3 regions of the Staphylococcus sp. 231237_7MaSpsaltlick genome follow, and region 2 is predicted to be linked to each of the others. Evidence: riboswitches for the same ligand, from Rfam matches in the RefSeq annotation. Region 2 holds a riboswitch; each other region holds the start of a gene.
The links. A riboswitch is a leader RNA that binds a small molecule or an ion and turns the genes downstream of it on or off. The one in region 2 is predicted to bind thiamine pyrophosphate.

Region 1 (6,538 bases), on a different contig from region 2:
TTTAAATTATTACAAGGAGATACCTAAATCATTAGCCAATTTAAGAGATAAAAATATTGATGTAGGTATACTATCAAATGGTAATGATAATATGTTAATGCCACTCATAGATAATTCAGAACTAGGTGGATATATCGACACACTTATTAGTGTTAATGAAATTAAACAATATAAACCGAGTGCTGCAAGTTATGCACTTGTATTAGAGTATTATCATATGAATAGAGAAGATATATTATTTGTCTCTTCAAACTCATGGGATATTACTGGTGCTAGTAACTTTGGATTTGATACAGCTTGGGTAAATCGAACAAATAAAAAGTTTGATGTAAACGGTCCAACACCATCGATAACGGTAAGTAATGTGAGCGAAATGGTGAAATGGCTAGAGTTAAATCATAAATAAAAAAGCAGTAAAATTCATGTTTAAGTCGACATGAATTTACTGCTTTTTTTATATTTAGCGAAGCTAAATATGCTTATAAAAATAAGGAGAACTTTAAAATTAAAAAAACTATATTCGCTACACAAATAATATATCATGAATAAATGATATTGTGACCTAACAGTTATGTCACATTTAGAATTTTACTATGGAATTTAGGCTTCCAATAATATAAAAAGATTGCAGTTATCTCTACAAAGATTATGAAAATTTTATTTAATTCAAACATACATAAGCATAAAATGGGTATGGTTAAGCAGTAATAAAATTCATGAATAATAAAATAGTTATTAAAATTATTGTTAAAAGATATTAATTAGGAGGGCATCATGGTTATTTCAAAAAGGTTCACAGCAATTGCATTACCTGTATTTTGCATTATTTTAGTACTCGCTTTATTTATTGATTTGCCAGTATCTAAACATTTTATGAATCAAAATTCAATCTTTGGGACAGTATTTCAAGATTTAGGTCTTTTTCCGCCAACTGTTATTTTGATTCTTTCAATGATTATTTTGAATTTTTATGTGTTTTCAAAGTTTGAAAGTAAATTGATTAAATATATCATTTTATTTTTATCTTTTATTTATACTTTGATAAAAACTAATACTTTGGTATCTGAAACATTTAAGTATATCTTTGCAACAATGGACAATATTGAACGACATAAGCCATTAGGTGTGGCTAGTAATGAAGGTGATACCAGCAATGCATTACCAATGGGGCTAAGTTTCTTAATCACATTCATTTTACTTATGTTAATTACATTATTTGTTACAAAATTTTGGTTACAACAAGTGACTCAAACAGAGATAGAAAGATTAGTTCGCGTTGCATTTGTTAGCTTTTTTGTATTATTAGTAGGATTAGAAACGATTGATAGTTTGAAGGAATTATGGGGGCGAGCAAGACCTTATGAAATTGGTCATGACGGCGCACATTTTACAAATTGGCTTACAATCAATGGTAATACTGGTCACAGTTCATTTCCATCTGGTCATACAACAGATGCGGCTTATTTAATGTTTTGGGCATTTTACTTTAAAACACGTGTAGCCCAAAAGCGTATGTTTATTATTGCATTTATGTTTACTATTATCATGTGTGTGAGTCGTTTGCGTATTGGTGCACATTTCTTAGGCGATGTAACTATGGCCTTTACATTAATTACTTTATTGATGATAGCAGCAGATTATATGATTTATAAATGGAATGCAAAACACTTACATTAAAATGGAACAGAACATTAATATAAGTACCTAGGATCCTGTTTGTTAAACAGAATCTTAGGTTTTTATTGTACTAGATTATGTTTATATTAATTTTCAAATTTATTTGTAATTATTTTTTATTAGTGTTAAGTTTAATTTAGAATTTAATAAGAATTGCTAGGGGTGCTTGTTAGCTGAAAGAGACATTAGTCTCAACCCTTTGAACCTGATCTGGTTAGTACCAGCGTAGGGAAGCAGAAAAGTACAGTATAAATGGAAAGTCTATAGAGTAGACTTTTATTTACTGTCGCTTCACTAAATATGTGATTTTCGACCAGGTCTCCTAGCAATAATAAAATGCTAAGGAGTTTTTTTATGAAACAAGAAAAAATAGAATTAAAAAAGCAATTTCCATCAAGTCAAAGGATTTGGGTGAGTGGAGAAGATCCAGATATTCAAGTTCCATTTAGAGAGATACAACTTTCCCCAACAGTAACAGAAGAAGGAACAACGGTTAACAAACCGGTGTTAGTCTATGACACTGCAGGACCATATCATGATACTAGTTATACAGTTGACGTGCAAAAAGGTATACCCAAATTAAGAACACCATGGATAGAAGATAGAAATGATACATTGGAATATGAAGGTAGGAAAATTGTCTCACTGGATAACGGATTTAAGTCTAATAATCATAAAAAATTTGTCGAGACACCATTTAAATATCAACCGAAAAAGGCAAAAACAGGACAAAATGTTACACAAATGCATTATGCGAAACAAGGTATTATCACGAAGGAAATGAAATTTGTAGCTAAGCGAGAAGATGTCTCACCTGAATATGTGCGTTCAGAAATTGCACGAGGACGTGCGATTATTCCTAATAATGTCAATCACCCTGAATCAGAACCAATGATTATAGGTAAAAACTTTCAAGTGAAAATAAATGCTAATATTGGTAATTCGGCAGTCAGTTCTTCTATAGAAGCTGAAATAGAAAAGTTGGTTTGGGGCATTCATTGGGGGGCTGATACGATTATGGATTTATCTACTGGTAAAAATATCCATGCTACGAGAGAATATCTATTGAGAAATTCCCCGGTTCCTGTTGGCACTGTGCCTATCTATCAAGCATTAGAAAAGGTAGATGGTTCTGCTAAGGACTTAACTTGGGAAATTTATCGCGATACTTTAATTGAACAAGCAGAACAAGGCGTTGACTACTTCACGATACACGCAGGCGTATTATTACGTTATGTCCCGACAACAGTGGATAGATTAACTGGTATTGTTTCAAGAGGTGGATCTATCATGGCACAATGGTGTTTAGCGCATCATGAAGAAAGCTTTTTATATACACATTTTGAAGAAATTTGTGAAATAATGAGCCGTTATGATATTGCAATTTCTCTTGGAGATGGATTAAGACCCGGATCAATATATGATGCAAATGATGAGAGCCAAATTCTGGAATTAAAGACATTAGGGGAATTAACTGCAATAGCTTGGGAATATGACGTACAAGTGATGATTGAAGGGCCAGGACATGTTCCGATGCATAAAATAAAGGAAAATCAAGACTTAGCTGATTTCCATTGTCAAGAAGCGCCTTTTTACACATTAGGTCCATTAACAACAGATATTGCACCAGCCTATGACCATATTACGTCTGCAATCGGGGCAGCCCAAATTGCTAGTTATGGTACAGCAATGCTTTGTTATGTTACTCCAAAAGAGCATCTGGGATTACCTAATAAAGACGATGTGAGAGAAGGTGTTGTCACGTATAAGATTGCAGCACATGCAGCTGACTTGGCAAAAGGTGTCAAAGGAGCACAACAAAGAGATGATGAAATTAGTAGAGCACGATTTGAATTTAGATGGTACGATCAATTTAATCTGTCGCTAGATCCTGATAAGGCACGTTCATATCATGATGAAACACTACCTGCTGAAGCAGCAAAGGTTGCCCATTTCTGCAGTATGTGTGGGCCTAAATTCTGTTCGATGCGTATCTCTCACGATTTAAGAAAGCACAATGATTTAAAAGAAGAAGGATTGAAACAAAAGTCTGAAGAATTTGTTTCAAAAGGTAGTAGGATTTACCGTTAGAGATAGAGTTTTGGGCGAAAATTCTCATTCTTAAAATAAGAGAACTATGCTATGAAGTGATGCTCCCTTTAAAGTAGTTACTGAAAAACGTAAACTTTGAAGGGAGCTTTTTATGACCAAAAGTAAATGAGTTTTACTAAATATAAACCACAGCGCATTATAAATTATATAATAATAGCGGTATAAAATATTGAGAAGTATTAGGTCGAGACTCCTGAGGAAACAGTGTCAGTTGAAGGCCGAGGCTGAGACGGCATCCTAGGAAAGTGAGCTGACAATATAAATATTGTAAAGTAAATCTGCTAGCTAAAAGTCTGAATGTATATAGCACAAATTAATGTTTCGTACTTTGAGAAGGGTTTAAATCTAATTGATAGAATACTAAATCTAACCATTTATCAAATTTATAACCTACATTTTGAATGGTTCCAGAATGTTTGAATTTAAATTTTTTATGCAAGTAAATACTATAATCATTCGTAGCGTCAATGCCTGCAACAAGTGTTCTATAGCCATTATTACGAGCAGTTTGGATGATTTCAGCCAGCAATTGTGATGCAATCCCTTTTCCTCTATGATGTTTATTTACATAAATAGAGTGTTCAATAGAATATTGATAAGCGGGCCAATCTCTAAATGTACCATAAGTAGCGAAGGCTATCGCTTCACCTCTTTCATCGTAAACAAGTACAGGCTCTTGTTTATTTAGTTTATTTTCAAACCAAGTTTCACGTGATGCCAAAGTTTGAGGTTTATAAGTATAAACAGCGGTAGTATTCAAGATCGCATCGTTGTATATTTCTAGTATATTCGGTAAATCTGATTGCTTAGCATGACGTATCATAGCGCATCCCACCTTATATTAAAGTAAATTAGAAATCACTATCACAGTTATAAAAGTATGGCATTCATAATTAATATGAAACACTTAGTTAAACCAAGATATTTACAATGAGTGATTTAATACTATTTAACACTTAATTATTAAGTTCTGCAATGTATTGTTGTAAAAATTCTCCTCATTTATTTAAATATTTGGAATGCGAAATAACATATGGGCTAGTCCAATTCTAAATGTATTGTGCTATACTTATATTCTGAAATATAAGTGCTAACATTAAAGGAGTATGAAAGAAATGAATAAGCTACTAAGGATAGTTGGTGTCATTTTTATTTTAATTGCAATTTACTTTTTAGCTAAGCCTCATATTGATAATTATTTAACAAAGAAAGCCGATGAAGATAAAATAACGGAATACGATAAAAAACAACAATTTTCTGGTGAGATTCCCAAAGATAAATCTAAAATGGTAGGCTATATTGAAGTGCCTGATGCTAAAATTAAAGCGCCAGTATTTCCAGGGCCCGCTACCCCGAAACAATTAGATCGAGGAATTAGTTTAGTTGAAGCGGACGAATCATTAAATGATCAAAATATAGCTATAGCTGGTCATACTTTCGAAGGCTCGGATACGTATCAATTTTCAAATTTACCTAAAGCACATAAAGGCAGTGTCGTTAACTTTAAAGTTGGGAAGGATAAGCGAAAGTACAAAATCTCAAAAATTTATGATGTGAAACCTAGTGATGTAAAAGTGCTAGATGAACAACAATCAAAGCAACACCAACTTACATTAATTACCTGTGATGATTATAATAAAAAGACAGGACAATGGGAAAAACGCAAAATATTTATTGCTAAAGCAGTATAAAGGATAACGAGTCTGGGATACAAATTCCAGAAAAACAGCACTCAGATGATTGAATTCAATTTATCTGAGTGCTGTTGTGTTTATACTATTCGTATTATTGGCTCGCTTTCCTAGGGGACAGCTTCAGCCTGTAGTCTTCAGCTCGTCCTGTTCCCACAGGAGTCTCGCCAAAATACACCAAATTTATATGTGATTATATATTAATACACCTTAAAAATAAGGCGCTTTCGTATAATTTAATAACCATTCTGTACTAAAGTAACAAGGTACCTTATGTATAAAGCGTATGGCATGTCTCAGACGCGTCTGAGATATATTTATTCATTTTTTAAAACATTAACAAAACGTTGCGTAATTTCTTTAGGCCGCGTGATAGCACTACCTACAACAGTACAATGTACCCCGAGTCTATCAACAATTTGTAGCATTTCTGGTGTGATAACATTACCCTCTGCAATGACTTTTGCATGTACATTGGATAATACATCTTTTAAAAATTGGAAGTCGTTTTCATATAGCACATGTCCGTGTGTATATTCAGTGTAACCACGTAATGTTGTACCAATGTAATCGAAACCTAATGCATCGGCGTGTTGGGCTTCTTCTATCGTTGAAATATCTGCCATAATTTCGATATGAGGTGCTTTATTACGGATATATTTAACTAAATCCGCAAGAGATTCATTGGGACGTGTTTGAGCTGTAGCATCTAAAGCAATTACGTCACAACCACTGTCGAGTAATTCATCTACCTCAGTACGTGTTGCAGTGATAAAGACTTTTGAACCAGGATAGTCTCTTTTAACAATCCCGATAATAGGTAAATCAACTTCCTTTTTAATTGCGATAATATCGTCCTTTGAATTTGCTCTAATACCAACAGCGCCACCTTGATAAGCAGCTAATGCCATCTTAGACATGATAAACGATGAATATAAGGGTTCATCTGCCAAAGCCTGGCAAGAAACAATTAAACCTTGAGGTAACATAATGACACACTCCATAACGTTTAGTAGTTTTTTCTTAACAGAATATTACTGATAGGTTTAATATAACAT
Region 2 (6,538 bases):
TTGACCGTACTCACCAAACTGATGATATCTTACTTGTCGATTGTAGCGCTCTATCATAAGAACCCAATTCCTTCAGTTGGACTCGATGCTTGTGCTGTATACTTCACAGGTATTCTTCCTGCTTCATAACTCAATCTTCCGGCACTAATCCCTTTATTCATTGCTTCTGCCATTTTCACAGGATCCGCTGCACTTGATATTGCCGTATTAAGTAAAATACCATCAGCACCTAATTCCATTGCATGACAAGCATCCTTAGGTGAGCCAATACCTGCATCTACGATTACTGGTACATTGACACGTTCAATAATATAGCGCAAATTTAATGGATTATTGATTCCTCTCCCCGTACCAATAGGAGAGGCAAGTGGCATAATTGCATAAACGCCTAACTCTTCTAAGCGTTTCGCTAAGACAACATCATTAGATATATATGGACAGACCGTGTAACCTTTTTCCAGTAATACTTGGCATGCTTCATATGTTTCTAATGGGTCTGGCAGTAATGTTTCGTCATCACCAATGACTTCTACCTTAATCATGTCACAAACACCTGCATGATTAGCAATTTCTGCTATACGAACTGCTTCTTTAGCTGTCTTAGCTCCAGCTGTATTTGGAAATGTGATGAATTTCGATAAATCAACTTTTGCTAATGGATTTGGTAAATCTTTGTCATATAAATTCATGCGTCTCACTGCAAAAGTTAATACTTCTGTTTCTGCTGCTGCAATAGCCTGAGTTTGTATCTCTTCATTATCAAATTTTCCTGTACCTAATAATAATCTTGAATTTAATGTAAAGTTGCCTATTTTAAACATATTAACCGCCTCCTACAAATTCTAATAATTCTAAGTTATCTTCATCATTGACTATGCGAGATGTAAATTGTTCTCGCTTAATTAATGTTTCATTATGCTCTACAATAATACGTGTTTCATCCAGTCCCAATGATTGAATTATTTCTTGTATATTAATTGGTTGTTCAAAGTTAAATACGTCACCATTAATCTTACATTTCATTTCGTTCACCTCTCCTAATCTGAAAATCATACAATTGTTTTGGCCTATGCCCACTGATAATCCATTGACTCATCAACTCACCTATTAAAGGCGAAAGTAAAATTCCATTGCGATAATGGCCAGCAATGACAAATAAGTCTTTATCCACTTCATCCATAATAGGCTGTTCGTTTTGACAATAAGGCCGTATACCTGACCATTGGTTTATGATTTTTCCATTTTTCAAATCTGGTATATAGTGCAAAGCTTGTGATTTAAGCCATGATTTACCAGAATTAGACACCCCAACTGAATAATCATTAAAGTAACTTGTTGCACCGATTAAATATCTATTTTTTAATTTTGGAATGACGTAACAACCATTAGTCAGAAACATGGTAATATTCAAGTTTAAATCAGGTTGTTCTACCAATAGCGCTTCTCCTTTTACCCCCATAACCGCTTCACAAGGTAAATATTGCTGTAAAAGTTTTCCTGTCCAAGCGCCTCCTGTGACAATTAACTTTTCAGTATAATAAGCTCCATTTCGTGTCTCCACACGGTACCCATCTTTTATAGATTCAATATGGGTTACAGTTGTTTGGTATATTCTATCTATATGTCTATTTGATAATGACTTCAACAACCCTTTAGTATAGCGGTTTGCATTGATTTGATTATCTTCAGGCATATAAATACCATTTGTATGTTTTGAAGTTATAGCACCGTTGGACATGTGTTGAACATCAGTAGGACTAAGACGTTCTACAGATGCAAAATGTTGTCTTAAAAATTGATATTGCTGTTCAATCTTTTTATTATCATAATGGTTCGTAGCCAATTTTATTAACCCACTATTTAAATACTCAATATCCACGCCAACCTCTTCCAACAAACTATCTCTTAGAGGTTTGAACATCTTTTGAGAAGTTGTTGCCAAACTAAACAAAGCACTATTTTTGGTGAATTCATTTTGCGCGCCTAACATCCCACCTGCTTTATAAGATGCATGCTTACCTGCTTCATCTCTATCTATCACAGCTATATTCGCAAAAGACTGACTTAACCCACGTGCGATTGACATGCCCATGACTCCCGATCCAATAATAATGACATCATACATGTCCATCCCACACTTCCTTCATGTTTATAAGTTTTTCTTTCGAATATTGATTAAAAATAGAAATACCGGCTATTCCTGAAAATCCATTAGGTAAAGAAGATAAAGTATGTTGATTAATACCTCCAATTGCAATAATCGGAATATCAATTTGTAGCGCTTCTTCAACCTCCGACTTTGCTCTAGGTGTTTGCTGAGGTTTAGATGACGTCTCGAATACGTGTCCAAATAATACAAAATCTAGCCCTAAATATTTAGCGTTAGCAATAGTATCTTTATGGTGCGTAGACATACTCACTTGTATATCGGGATAACTAGCTTGTACCTCCTCAATATAAGGGTCACTTTCCCTAAAATGAATTGCCGACAAGTCACATTGTATGATTACGTTGATATCGCTATGAATAATAATCTTATCCTTAGGGAACTCATTTTTTATTAATTCATGAACCCACTGAATGACTTCTTCAGTATTCATTGGCACTCTTATTAATAAGTAATCGATAACGCCTTCGATTTCACAGTAATGCTTAATATGTGATTTAGACAAATCTTGATATGGTGTAATAGCAATAAACAATATTTTCACCCCAAATAAAAAAACGTTACTTTTCCTGGTGGAAAAATAACGTTGTATGATTACATTTATCATAGAAAACGCCACTTTCCTACGCCAGTGCGAACTGGATCAGGTTCTAGGAATCCCTCAGTTATTACTTCGGTCTCAGCCTTTATCAAAGGCGCTTCCAGTGGTTTCTATCTATTAAATTTTCGTTTCATAATGTTTTAGTGATTACTTACAATCTAACTTATAATCATTTACTTTTCAAGTCTCACTTCAACTTTGACAACATGTATCCTAAAGTCAGCTGGCTTAATCGTGCATAATCACGCTTATAGAGACAACTCTAACAACCGTGCTGTTATCGGTCGTGTCTGACGATAGACTTCTTGATATATTTCAAAGTATTTAGCATAGCGTTCATGATGCGCTTCATTCGGCAGAAAAGTTCTATCATAGACGATAAATTGATCAACTACATCTTCTAGGCTTTCATACCAACTCAAACCGACAATAGCTAGCATTGCCGCCCCCATACAAGGCCCTTCTTCATATTTCAATTTACTGACTTTTGCATTAAATATATCTGCTTGCAATTGTAACCAAAAATCATTTTTTGCGCCGCCACCGATTGATGTAATGTGCGTTATGTCCTTCCCTTGTTCACGTAAATGTACCAAAGTTTCATATAATGAATAAGTAATACCTTCAATTACTGATCTCGCTATGTCTGCATTTGTATGTAAAGTGCTTAGCCCGATAAAGCTACCTCTAATTTGCGAATCACCATGTGGTGTACGTTCACTTGATAGGTATGGGGCAAATAACAACCCTTCACTACCAATTGTAGAGTTACTTGCTAAGCTTAAAATTTGGTTAAAAGTTAAACCGGGAAACACATGTTTTTTTAACCAATTCAAACTATCTCCAGCAGCAAGCGTCACGCCCATTACATATGATTTATCTTCTACAACATGATTGAAATAGTGCAAATTATGACGATACGTCTTTCCTTCACCTGATTCACAAGTTAATAACGTACCAGAAGTACCAATACTGCATAATGTATCGTTGGATTTGATAACGCCTGCACCAAGTGCACCACATGCATTATCGCCACCACCAGCAAAAACAGCTACCTCACCTGTTAATCCTAATGATTTAGCTAGGCTGCTTTCTACATATCCAATAAAATCTCCAGATGATACAAGTGAGGGATAAATGTCGTGAATGCGAAATTGTGAGCCGGTTGTCTTTGACCAACTTTTTTGTTTTGGGTCCAATAATAATGTGCTCGAAGCGTCTGAATATTCCATATTTATTTTACCAGTTAGCTTAAACCTCACGTAATCTTTAGGTAATAGGAACGTTGCTATCTTGTTCCAATTATTAGGTTCATTATCTTTTATCCAAAGCAATTTCGTTAATGTAAAACCTTCTAATACTGGGTTTGATAATATATAATCACCAAATTGTTGTTCGATTGTTGTGCATTGAGGAGTCGAACGAGTATCATTCCATAAAATTGCATTTCGAAGCGGTTTATTAGTGCTATCTAATACCACTAAACTATGCATTTGACCAGATAACGATAAGCCTCTAATATAAATGTCGCTTAACGCGCTAGCACTTAATATTTGTCTAATACATGACTTGGTTGCCTCAAACCATTCGTCTGGTTGTTGCTCATTGCACCCAGATTGAAGTTGTATTATATCAAGTCCTTCACTAACTTTAGCTAGCACTTCTCCTTCTTTACTTACGGCTATAACTTTAACTGAACTTGTACCTATATCTATGCCTAACACTGCTTCATTCAATATCATCGATTCCTTTTGTCAGATTTTAAATATTCAACAACTGTATCATATTGAAATGCCTTATAAATTTCCAATAATATGATATTATAATGAATCACGATTTAGAATAATATTTTCGAAAAATAAATAACGATTACTACTGTGATCGCACTCAGTAATGTTGATAAAAAGACTAATTCCGCCGCAAGTTCAGGATGATTATCATATTCCTGTGCAATGACTGAACTATTAACTGATGTCGGCATAGCTGAAGTAATAAATAACGCTTGTGCTATGATACCTTCAAGCCCCATTAGTTTGATAATGCCTAGAGCTATCATCGGTCCAACAATTAATCGCACAAATATAAACACATATGAACTTGACCACTTAAAACTAAATTTAATATTAGCAATTTGTGCGCCTAATAATATTAATGCAATTGCTATCATTGCATCCGCAATATAGTTTGCCGGCGTCCATATAAATTTAGGTATACCGACATTACCATAATTCAAAATAATGGCGAATACCAAAGCATATAAAACAGGCATTTTAAAGTAACCTAATAATGCTTTAAGCTTCCCAATATGCACGGCTTGTATTGAAAATATACCATATGAAAAAGTAAATATATTTTGTAAAGAAAGCACAATGACTTGAACAGACATCGCCAAAGGGTCACCTTTAAATACTAAATCATTTACTGGGACACCATAATTGCCTGAATTAAAAAATAATACGCTATTCGTTAATGTCGTAGCTTCACCCTTATCTTTTGTGCCAAAATGTGATAATAGCTTACCAATTCCATAAAGAATGATTATGTATATGATAAAGAATAATACGATATACAATAATAACTTGATTTCAAAATTCGTCTTATAGAATTTCACAAATATGAATCCAGGCACAAATATGTATATGTTTAACTTCGCCAATGTTTTCAAGTCTAATGTGAATTTTTTCTGCAATATATATCCTATTAAAATCATAATGAAAATAGGCAATAATACAGTTTCTAATATAACTAACATTTCGTGCATTGTAAATTTGCCCCCTTTGTCTAATTCCTGTAATTTTTTATACTTATGAAATTATAAGAAATTTACATAAGCCCCCTTAAAAATCAATAATGCTTATTGCATGTTAAAACTATCAATACGATTTATACTATGAAATTCTGTACATACCAAACACTAGTAATGTATGTTTCACGTTAAACGACGTTGTCTTGGCATTGGCTAATCAAATTTTACTTATTAATTTATAGTAATAACTTTATTTTTTCTTGCCTTTTTTCTTATTGTTTTTCTTTTCTTCTAAAATTGACATTACTATAAAACCTACAAGTAATATGGGCGTAAGAACTGCAACCATTATTAACATTTATTTCACCTCATTATTTGATATTTTGAAAAATAAATTTTAAGAATAGATAACAAATCAGATAGTATTCTTAATTATTAATTTACACCTTTTAAACATCTTCCTCAATAAAACAATTTAGTTTAATCCATATGTTTTATTTAAGGAACATTAAAAATACAAGCGTAAGGTTATAGAAAAATGTTTCTTTACAAGTGAAGATGATTTACATAATTTGAAATACATTTATATGAACTGCTATCTTACTGACTTAACCTTGAATCTATAAAGCGATGGCACTTTGCAACTCCTCCATTCTCAATATGTATAAATAAGGAAACCCAGGATATTAATATATCCTGGGTCTGTAAAACAATTTCAAATAACCTAATTCACTATAATAGACCTTGTTAAGTATTACTTAGTCTCATTTGTATTTTCTTTTTTACGACTTCTCCAAATCATTAGTGAACCTAGAGAAGCTAATAAAGTTCCAAATAGCGTCGTATTTTGAGTAGTTTCTTCACCAGTATTAGGTAAAACTTTAGAATCAACTTCTTTAGTTTTCTTAGTATCATAAACTTTACTTGGTGATAAAACTTTAGCATTATTATCTTTAACGCGCTTAGTATTATTACTATTAACACTAACGCTATTAGTATTGATAGTATGACTATTTGCAGTAGT
Region 3 (6,538 bases), on a different contig from region 2:
AACAGAATCAGTCGCGTTTAACGACTCATATCAAGTGACTTAAAGTTATTAAATGGGCTATGATTAACTTATTCATTGTGGTATTACTCAATGAAACCGTGGGGGAGCAAAATGAAAAAAATGACATTTCGGTCGTGTATTGTAACTGACTGTAGCGTCATTTTTATATTGATCATTACACAGTTTTAAATGAGGTGAGACAAATGATGGTATTAGTAATGCTATCACCCCTTCTAGTAGTTGGTTTTATAGTGATGGCAATTTTAGAAGAGAAAAAAAGAAACCGTAAGAAATAATTTATGGTAATTATATAAATGAAATGCTGCATTTAGAAACTGATATCAGTTTTTTAGATGCAGTTTTTTTATTGATTATACTGTTACTTAGTACATCTATTATTTTGACAGTAATCACAAAGCTTATAATAAATTAAAGGTTAACTAGTGGGAATTGATGGTTATCATGAGGGGGGTAACACTGAGGGTTGTCTAACGTGAGACATGCGAGATACTCAATAAATGTTGCTATATCAATGTTTTAGAGTTATGGGAAATGAATAATAATGTCGATGCATTATTTAGTAAATGTTTTACATGAAACATTTTTCAAATTATTGAGAAGTAATATGTATATATTAATTGGTTTTGTCCGGTCAAATTTATGGTTATTAGGTTCCCTTTTTATTACAAACGTAACTATCTCATGTATAATTTTAAGCAAAGGGGGTTATGTTGTGAGTGAAATGTTATATATTTTAGAAACGGTATTATTGCCTATTTTTATTATGATAATTTTAGGATTTATACTGCAGCATAAATTTGATTTAGATTTAAACACTTTAGCAAAGTTAAATATTTATGTATTTGTACCTGGATTTATTTTTGTTAAATTCTATAAGACCCACTTTGCTTTGAGTTTATTATTTTACATAGTTGTATTTTTTGTATTATACATAATTGTTTTATATATCATTGGGCGATTACTTGCTAAATTTTCAAAAGGTGACAAAGGGGAAGTAACTACTTTGACTAACAGTGTACTCTTTTTTAATTCTGGAAATTATGGTGTCCCGGTAAATGATCTTGTATTTAAAGGGGATCCACTAGCAATGTCTGTTCAGGTATTGGTGTTATCCATGCAAAATATCTTTACCTTTTCATACGGTGTGTTCGCAATTCAATCATTGCGCATCGGAAAGTTAAAGGCACTATTGGGTTACTTTAAAATGCCTGTACTTTATGCCTTATTATTAGCAATCATCTTGAATTATGCGCATGTTCCCATCCCTAAGTTTATCTGGACACCTGCAAATTACGTGGCAGACGCTATGATTGCGATTGCTTTGTTGATGTTAGGTGCACAAATTGCGAGAATTAAATTTAACTTTAAATGGTCTGCAGCATATGCCTTTATTTTTGTAAGACTAGTAATGGGACCAATTATTGCCTGGGGAATTATTGAATTAATGGGACTTGAGGGTGTGATTGCTCAAGCGTTATTCATCACTTCTGCGATGCCAACGTCTGTCAATAGTTCTGTGATAGCCCAAGAATATGATAATCACCCAGAGTTAGCAGCTGAAATTGTCTTTTTATCCACTTTATTAAGTTCTGTGACAGTTGTTGTAGTCATCTACTGCTCAAAGTTATTATTTTAAACTGAATTAATAAACGCATATGCAGTGGATTTATGCTGAATATGCAGTGTTCAAGAAATACTTAAACATGATCTAACATAGGAATATGTATGAAAAAATGGAGTAGTATCAGTAAATCGATTTGTCCAATCGACAGCTGTACTGCTCCATTTCTTTATATCTAAAGCATATGTTTAAGTACAACTTTAGATATTATATTAAAATGCTATAAATTTAAAATTCTACGACAGAATATTGTTTTAATACTTTTTTGAATGGACTTGGTTCACTTTCGCCGCTTTTAATTTTTTTATTCATTTCTTTATGTTCTTCGACGTGTTCAGGCCTTGCTACCCAAGTTTGGAAATCTTTTTTCTCTTGCCACTTACTAACAATGACATATTCAACTTCATCAGCCTTTGATTTCGTCCACACTTCAGCATCAATGAGCCCTTTAACGTTGTCGTTTAATTCAGCTAAATTCTTTTTGGCTTTATTGTATAATCTATCTTCATTTTCTTTATTTGTAGAAAATGCGACTTCTGTAATAAACATGTATTTCCTCCTAAAGTTAAATATTTATTAATGCTAGCACTTTTAAATTTTTTTCTCTAGTAATTTTAGTTGAATTTGATTTTTTATTTAAACGTGTTATAAATATGTCGTATAAAAAATTAAAACGTATAACATGCTATTTTTTATCAAAAAAACACTTTGAAAAGGGACGATGCGCGTGATTGATGCAGTATTAGGAATTGATATAGGCACTGGTTCTGTAAAGGCTATAGCTGTAAGTAGGCAAGGAAAGGTCATACAAACTGTGAGCGAACATTTAAAAATGATTCAACCTCAAGCTGGATATAATGAACAACGACCTGATGATTGGGTATGTGCGACGATTCAGTGTATTAAAAAAATACTACAAGATCCGGAAATGGCGAATGTTAAGGTACATGGCATATCATTATCTGGTCAAATGCACAGTCTTGTAATACTTGATCAACACAATCAACCTATTCGTAATGCAATCTTATGGAACGATACTAGAACGACTGAACAATGCGTAGAAATAAGGCAGGAATTGGGGGACTATGTGTTAGAAAATCCTGTTTTAGAAGGGTTTACGTTAACGAAATTATTATGGATTAAAGCAAATGAACCTGAAAACTGGGCGCAAATTGCTAAATTTTTATTACCCAAAGATTATGTTAGATATAAATTGACGGGCAATCTTCATATGGAGTATTCGGATGCATCGAGCACTTTGCTCTTAGATCCTGTGCTAGAAACGTGGTCGAAAGAATTGGCCGCGCACTTTACTGTAGATCACATACTTCCGAACCTGGTGGCATCAGAGGATTTTGTTGGCTATGTAACTCCAGAATTAGCTCGGAAATTAGGATTGAAAGAGGATGTAGCTGTCTTTGCTGGTGGAGGAGATAATGCTTGTGGTGCCTTAGGGGCAGGTGTTATCAAAGACGAACAAACGCTATGTAGTATTGGGACTTCTGGTGTTGTATTAAGTTGTGATAGTAATGCAAAGACCCATTATCGACATAATTTGCACTTTTTCAAACATGTTATCCCTAATCAATCCTATGTGATGGGTGTCACGCTTGCTGCGGGTGATAGTCTCAATTGGTTGCGTAGTAATATCTTGTCTGATGTATCATATGAGCAAATTTTTCAAGAGGCAAGCGCAGCGGATATAGGGAGTAATGGTTTGTTATTTACGCCTTATTTATCAGGTGAGCGGACACCTCATGGAGATTCGAGTATACGTGGTAGCTTTATCGGGCTAAGTGCATTGCACACTAGGGGGGATATGGCACGTGCAGTAATAGAGGGTATCACCTATTCCTTGTATGAGTCCATTTGTCTATTAAGAGCAAAGGGTAAGGCAATATCAGAGGTGGTGGCCATTGGTGGAGGCGCTAAAAATGATTTTTGGTTACAACTGCAAGCAGATATGTTTAATGCTGAGGTAAAGCGATTGAAATATGAGGAAGGGCCATGTATGGGGGCGGCCATACTCGCTATTAAAGGCCTAAATTGGTATAACAATTTAGATGCTATCATGGAGTCATTTATCTGTTTTGAGCAAGTATTCTATCCGAATCAGAACAACCACGAACAATATCAACAATACTTTGAGGTGTATAAAAAAATATATACACAAACGCGTGAATTGACTTCAAGTTTGTTGTCATTATCAAAAAAATAAAAATTTGTTGCTTGAAAATTAAATTTGAAAACTATAGCATAGAGTTAACTTATAATTTATCAAGTGAATTAAGTTGAACTTGAAAATAAATACATAATGAGTTAAGTTTAAATTAATTATATATGTCATTTACATGTGACGTATGCAAGTTTAAAATTTCATAGAAACCACTGGAAGTGCCTTTATTAAAGGCTGAGACCGATGTAGTGACATAGGGATTCCTTGAACCTGATCCAGTTTGTACTGGCGTAGGAAAGTGGCGTTATAAACAATTAGTATTCGTTCATTCAACGTTATTTTTCTACACAGAAAAATAACGTTTTTTTATTTATTAGAGGTGAAAGGCATGTTTGTAGCGATAACAGCAGATAAATATTTAGCAAGAAAGGATATAATGCATTATTTAGCTATTGAAGCACATATTGATTATTTGATTGTTAGAACTCCAATGTCATCAGACGAATTGGTTGATTGGATTAATATGTTGCTACAGTACCAATTTCCTAAAGAAAAAGTAATTATTCATGAAAATATAGATGTTTTAAATCGTTGTGCTTTAACCGCGATTCATTTTAAAGAACATAATAATCAAGATTTATTTTTTAAGCAGCGCTTTCCACATATTCAGGTGAGCAAGTCAACGCATCATAGTAGGATGGTTGCTGAGGCAGCGCAACGTGGTTTAGATTTTGTCTTGTTTAGTCATATTTTTGAAACGAAATCCAAGCCAGGCATAACACCACGGACAACTGACGAAATTAATGCGGCATTACAATATGATATTCCAGTGGTCGCGTTAGGTGGCATCAATCATCGAACAATTGCTCAGTTGCCAAATGGCTTTGATGGTATTGCGGGCATCTCACTTTTTGAAAAAGATAATGTTGCACATTTAGATCAATTGAAGGAGGTGTGGCATGCATATGTATGATGTCATCATTATTGGTTCGGGTGTTATGGGCATGTCGGTAGCGAGAGCATTGAGTGAACATTCGGTCCATGTAGCTATAATTGATCGAGATATACCTGGCATGCATGCCTCGTATAAGGCTGGTGGGATGTTAGGTGCACAAAATGAATTCACCCAAGAATCAGCGCTCTATCATATCGCCCGTAAATCACAACAAATGTTTCCAACACTAGCAAGTGAATTATTGGATGAAGTCGCTTTAGATATTGAATATTTAAACAGTGGCTTAATTAAAATAAACGCCTCGAAAGCTGATGCGCATGACATTCAAGTGCAGTATCAATTTTTAAAGCAATATAACGACCAGATTGAGTTACTAACGGATTCAAGATTAAGTGAATTGACCAACGATAAGGTTATGAACAATGGCAAACAAGCGATGTATATACCGGACGATCATCAAGTCAATGCTAATCGATATACGAAAGCACTGCTTGAGTCTATAAAAAGACGGAACGTGGAACGTTGTTATCATACGGAAGTGCATCATATTGAATCACTTAAACAAGGTTACAAAGTGAAGACACAGAATGGTTCGTTTTATGGGAAAAAGGTTATCGTCGCTGGTGGTGCATGGAGTGGTAGGTTAGTGTCACCCCACTTACAATCGCATAATGTTACAGGTGTCAAAGGTGAAGCGTTACTCGTAGAACACCCAACATTGAATTTGAATACAACGTTATTTATGACGAATGGTTGCTATATCATTCCAAAGTTACAACACCGTTACATGATTGGTGCTACAAGTTACTTTGATGATTACTCTGTCGGAGTGTCGTCGGTAGGAAGAGATTGGCTCTTACATCAAGCATCGACGATTGTACCTCAATTAAAAGATAGTCAGATGCTACATGAATGGTCCGGAATACGACCTTATAGTAAAGAAGAACGTCCAGTTATGGATGAGGTGGCGCAAGATTTGTTTGTTATCACAGGGCATTATCGCAATGGAATCTTATTATCGCCATATATTGGTGCTTTGATGTGTGAATGGTTATTAACTGGGCAACGTCCAGAAGATTTACAAGATTTTAGAATTGAGAGGAGTGTTGACAATGCAATGCATTATTAACGGTGACAGCTTTAAATTTAGCAAAGAGTTAAATATTCAAGAATTGATTCAAGAAATGGGATTAGATGAAAATCGAATCATCGTTGAACACAATGAAGAATTGATTCAACGACAACAGTTTCCTGTTCAAGTGGTAAGAGATCAAGATTGTTTAGAATTATTAGAGTTTGTAGGAGGCGGATAGGATGATTGAAATTGGTAAATTCAAATTAAATTCGAGACTATTATTAGGTACTGGCAAATTTGAGAATGAGGATATACAACAACAAGCGATACAAGCGTCAGAAACTGAGGTGTTAACATTTGCAGTACGTCGAATGAACCTTTATGACAAAGATTTACCTAACCCACTTGCTCAAGTAGATTTATCAAATTTTGTGACCTTCCCTAATACTGCAGGAGCAAAAACTGCACAAGAAGCGGTACGTATTGCTGAAATTGCGAATCATGCTGGTGTATGTGACATGATTAAAGTTGAGGTGATTGGAGATGATGAAACACTGTTACCTGATCCAATTGAGACTTATGAAGCTTGTAAAATATTATTGGAAAAAGGTTATACAGTATGCCCATATATTTCTAATGATGTCGTGTTAGCTAAACGATTAGAGGAATTAGGTGTCCATGCGATTATGC

Region 1: another riboswitch for thiamine pyrophosphate. It lies ahead of thiC (phosphomethylpyrimidine synthase ThiC); the one in region 2 lies ahead of ACF91D_RS05870 (thiamine phosphate synthase).
Region 3: another riboswitch for thiamine pyrophosphate. It lies ahead of ACF91D_RS09235 (thiamine phosphate synthase); the one in region 2 lies ahead of ACF91D_RS05870 (thiamine phosphate synthase).

Annotation. Positions count from the first base shown of each region.
Region 1 covers NZ_JBICNX010000004.1:456,084-462,621, forward strand. Annotated here, with positions in the region: gene ACF91D_RS10500 (haloacid dehalogenase type II) at 1-406, shown strand, start outside; gene ACF91D_RS10505 (phosphatase PAP2 family protein) at 775-1,677, shown strand; TPP riboswitch at 1,826-1,926, shown strand; gene thiC (phosphomethylpyrimidine synthase ThiC) at 2,032-3,768, shown strand; gene ACF91D_RS10515 (GNAT family N-acetyltransferase) at 4,103-4,612, opposite strand; gene srtA (class A sortase SrtA) at 4,896-5,480, shown strand; gene ACF91D_RS10525 (N-acetylmannosamine-6-phosphate 2-epimerase) at 5,798-6,469, opposite strand.
Region 2 covers NZ_JBICNX010000002.1:599,056-605,593, reverse strand. Annotated here, with positions in the region: gene ACF91D_RS05890 (ThiF family adenylyltransferase) at 1-54, opposite strand, end outside; gene ACF91D_RS05885 (thiazole synthase) at 54-821, opposite strand; gene thiS (sulfur carrier protein ThiS) at 823-1,023, opposite strand; gene ACF91D_RS05875 (NAD(P)/FAD-dependent oxidoreductase) at 1,013-2,125, opposite strand; gene ACF91D_RS05870 (thiamine phosphate synthase) at 2,118-2,711, opposite strand; TPP riboswitch at 2,771-2,880, opposite strand; gene xylB (xylulokinase) at 3,017-4,504, opposite strand; gene ACF91D_RS05860 (AEC family transporter) at 4,606-5,529, opposite strand; gene ACF91D_RS05855 (GA-like domain-containing protein) at 6,269-6,538, opposite strand, start outside.
Region 3 covers NZ_JBICNX010000004.1:144,664-151,201, forward strand. Annotated here, with positions in the region: partial or broken gene ACF91D_RS09215 (hypothetical protein) at 207-293, shown strand; gene ACF91D_RS09220 (AEC family transporter) at 734-1,657, shown strand; gene ACF91D_RS09225 (antibiotic biosynthesis monooxygenase family protein) at 1,871-2,191, opposite strand; gene xylB (xylulokinase) at 2,370-3,860, shown strand; TPP riboswitch at 4,023-4,132, shown strand; gene ACF91D_RS09235 (thiamine phosphate synthase) at 4,207-4,791, shown strand; gene ACF91D_RS09240 (NAD(P)/FAD-dependent oxidoreductase) at 4,784-5,902, shown strand; gene thiS (sulfur carrier protein ThiS) at 5,886-6,086, shown strand; gene ACF91D_RS09250 (thiazole synthase) at 6,088-6,538, shown strand, end outside.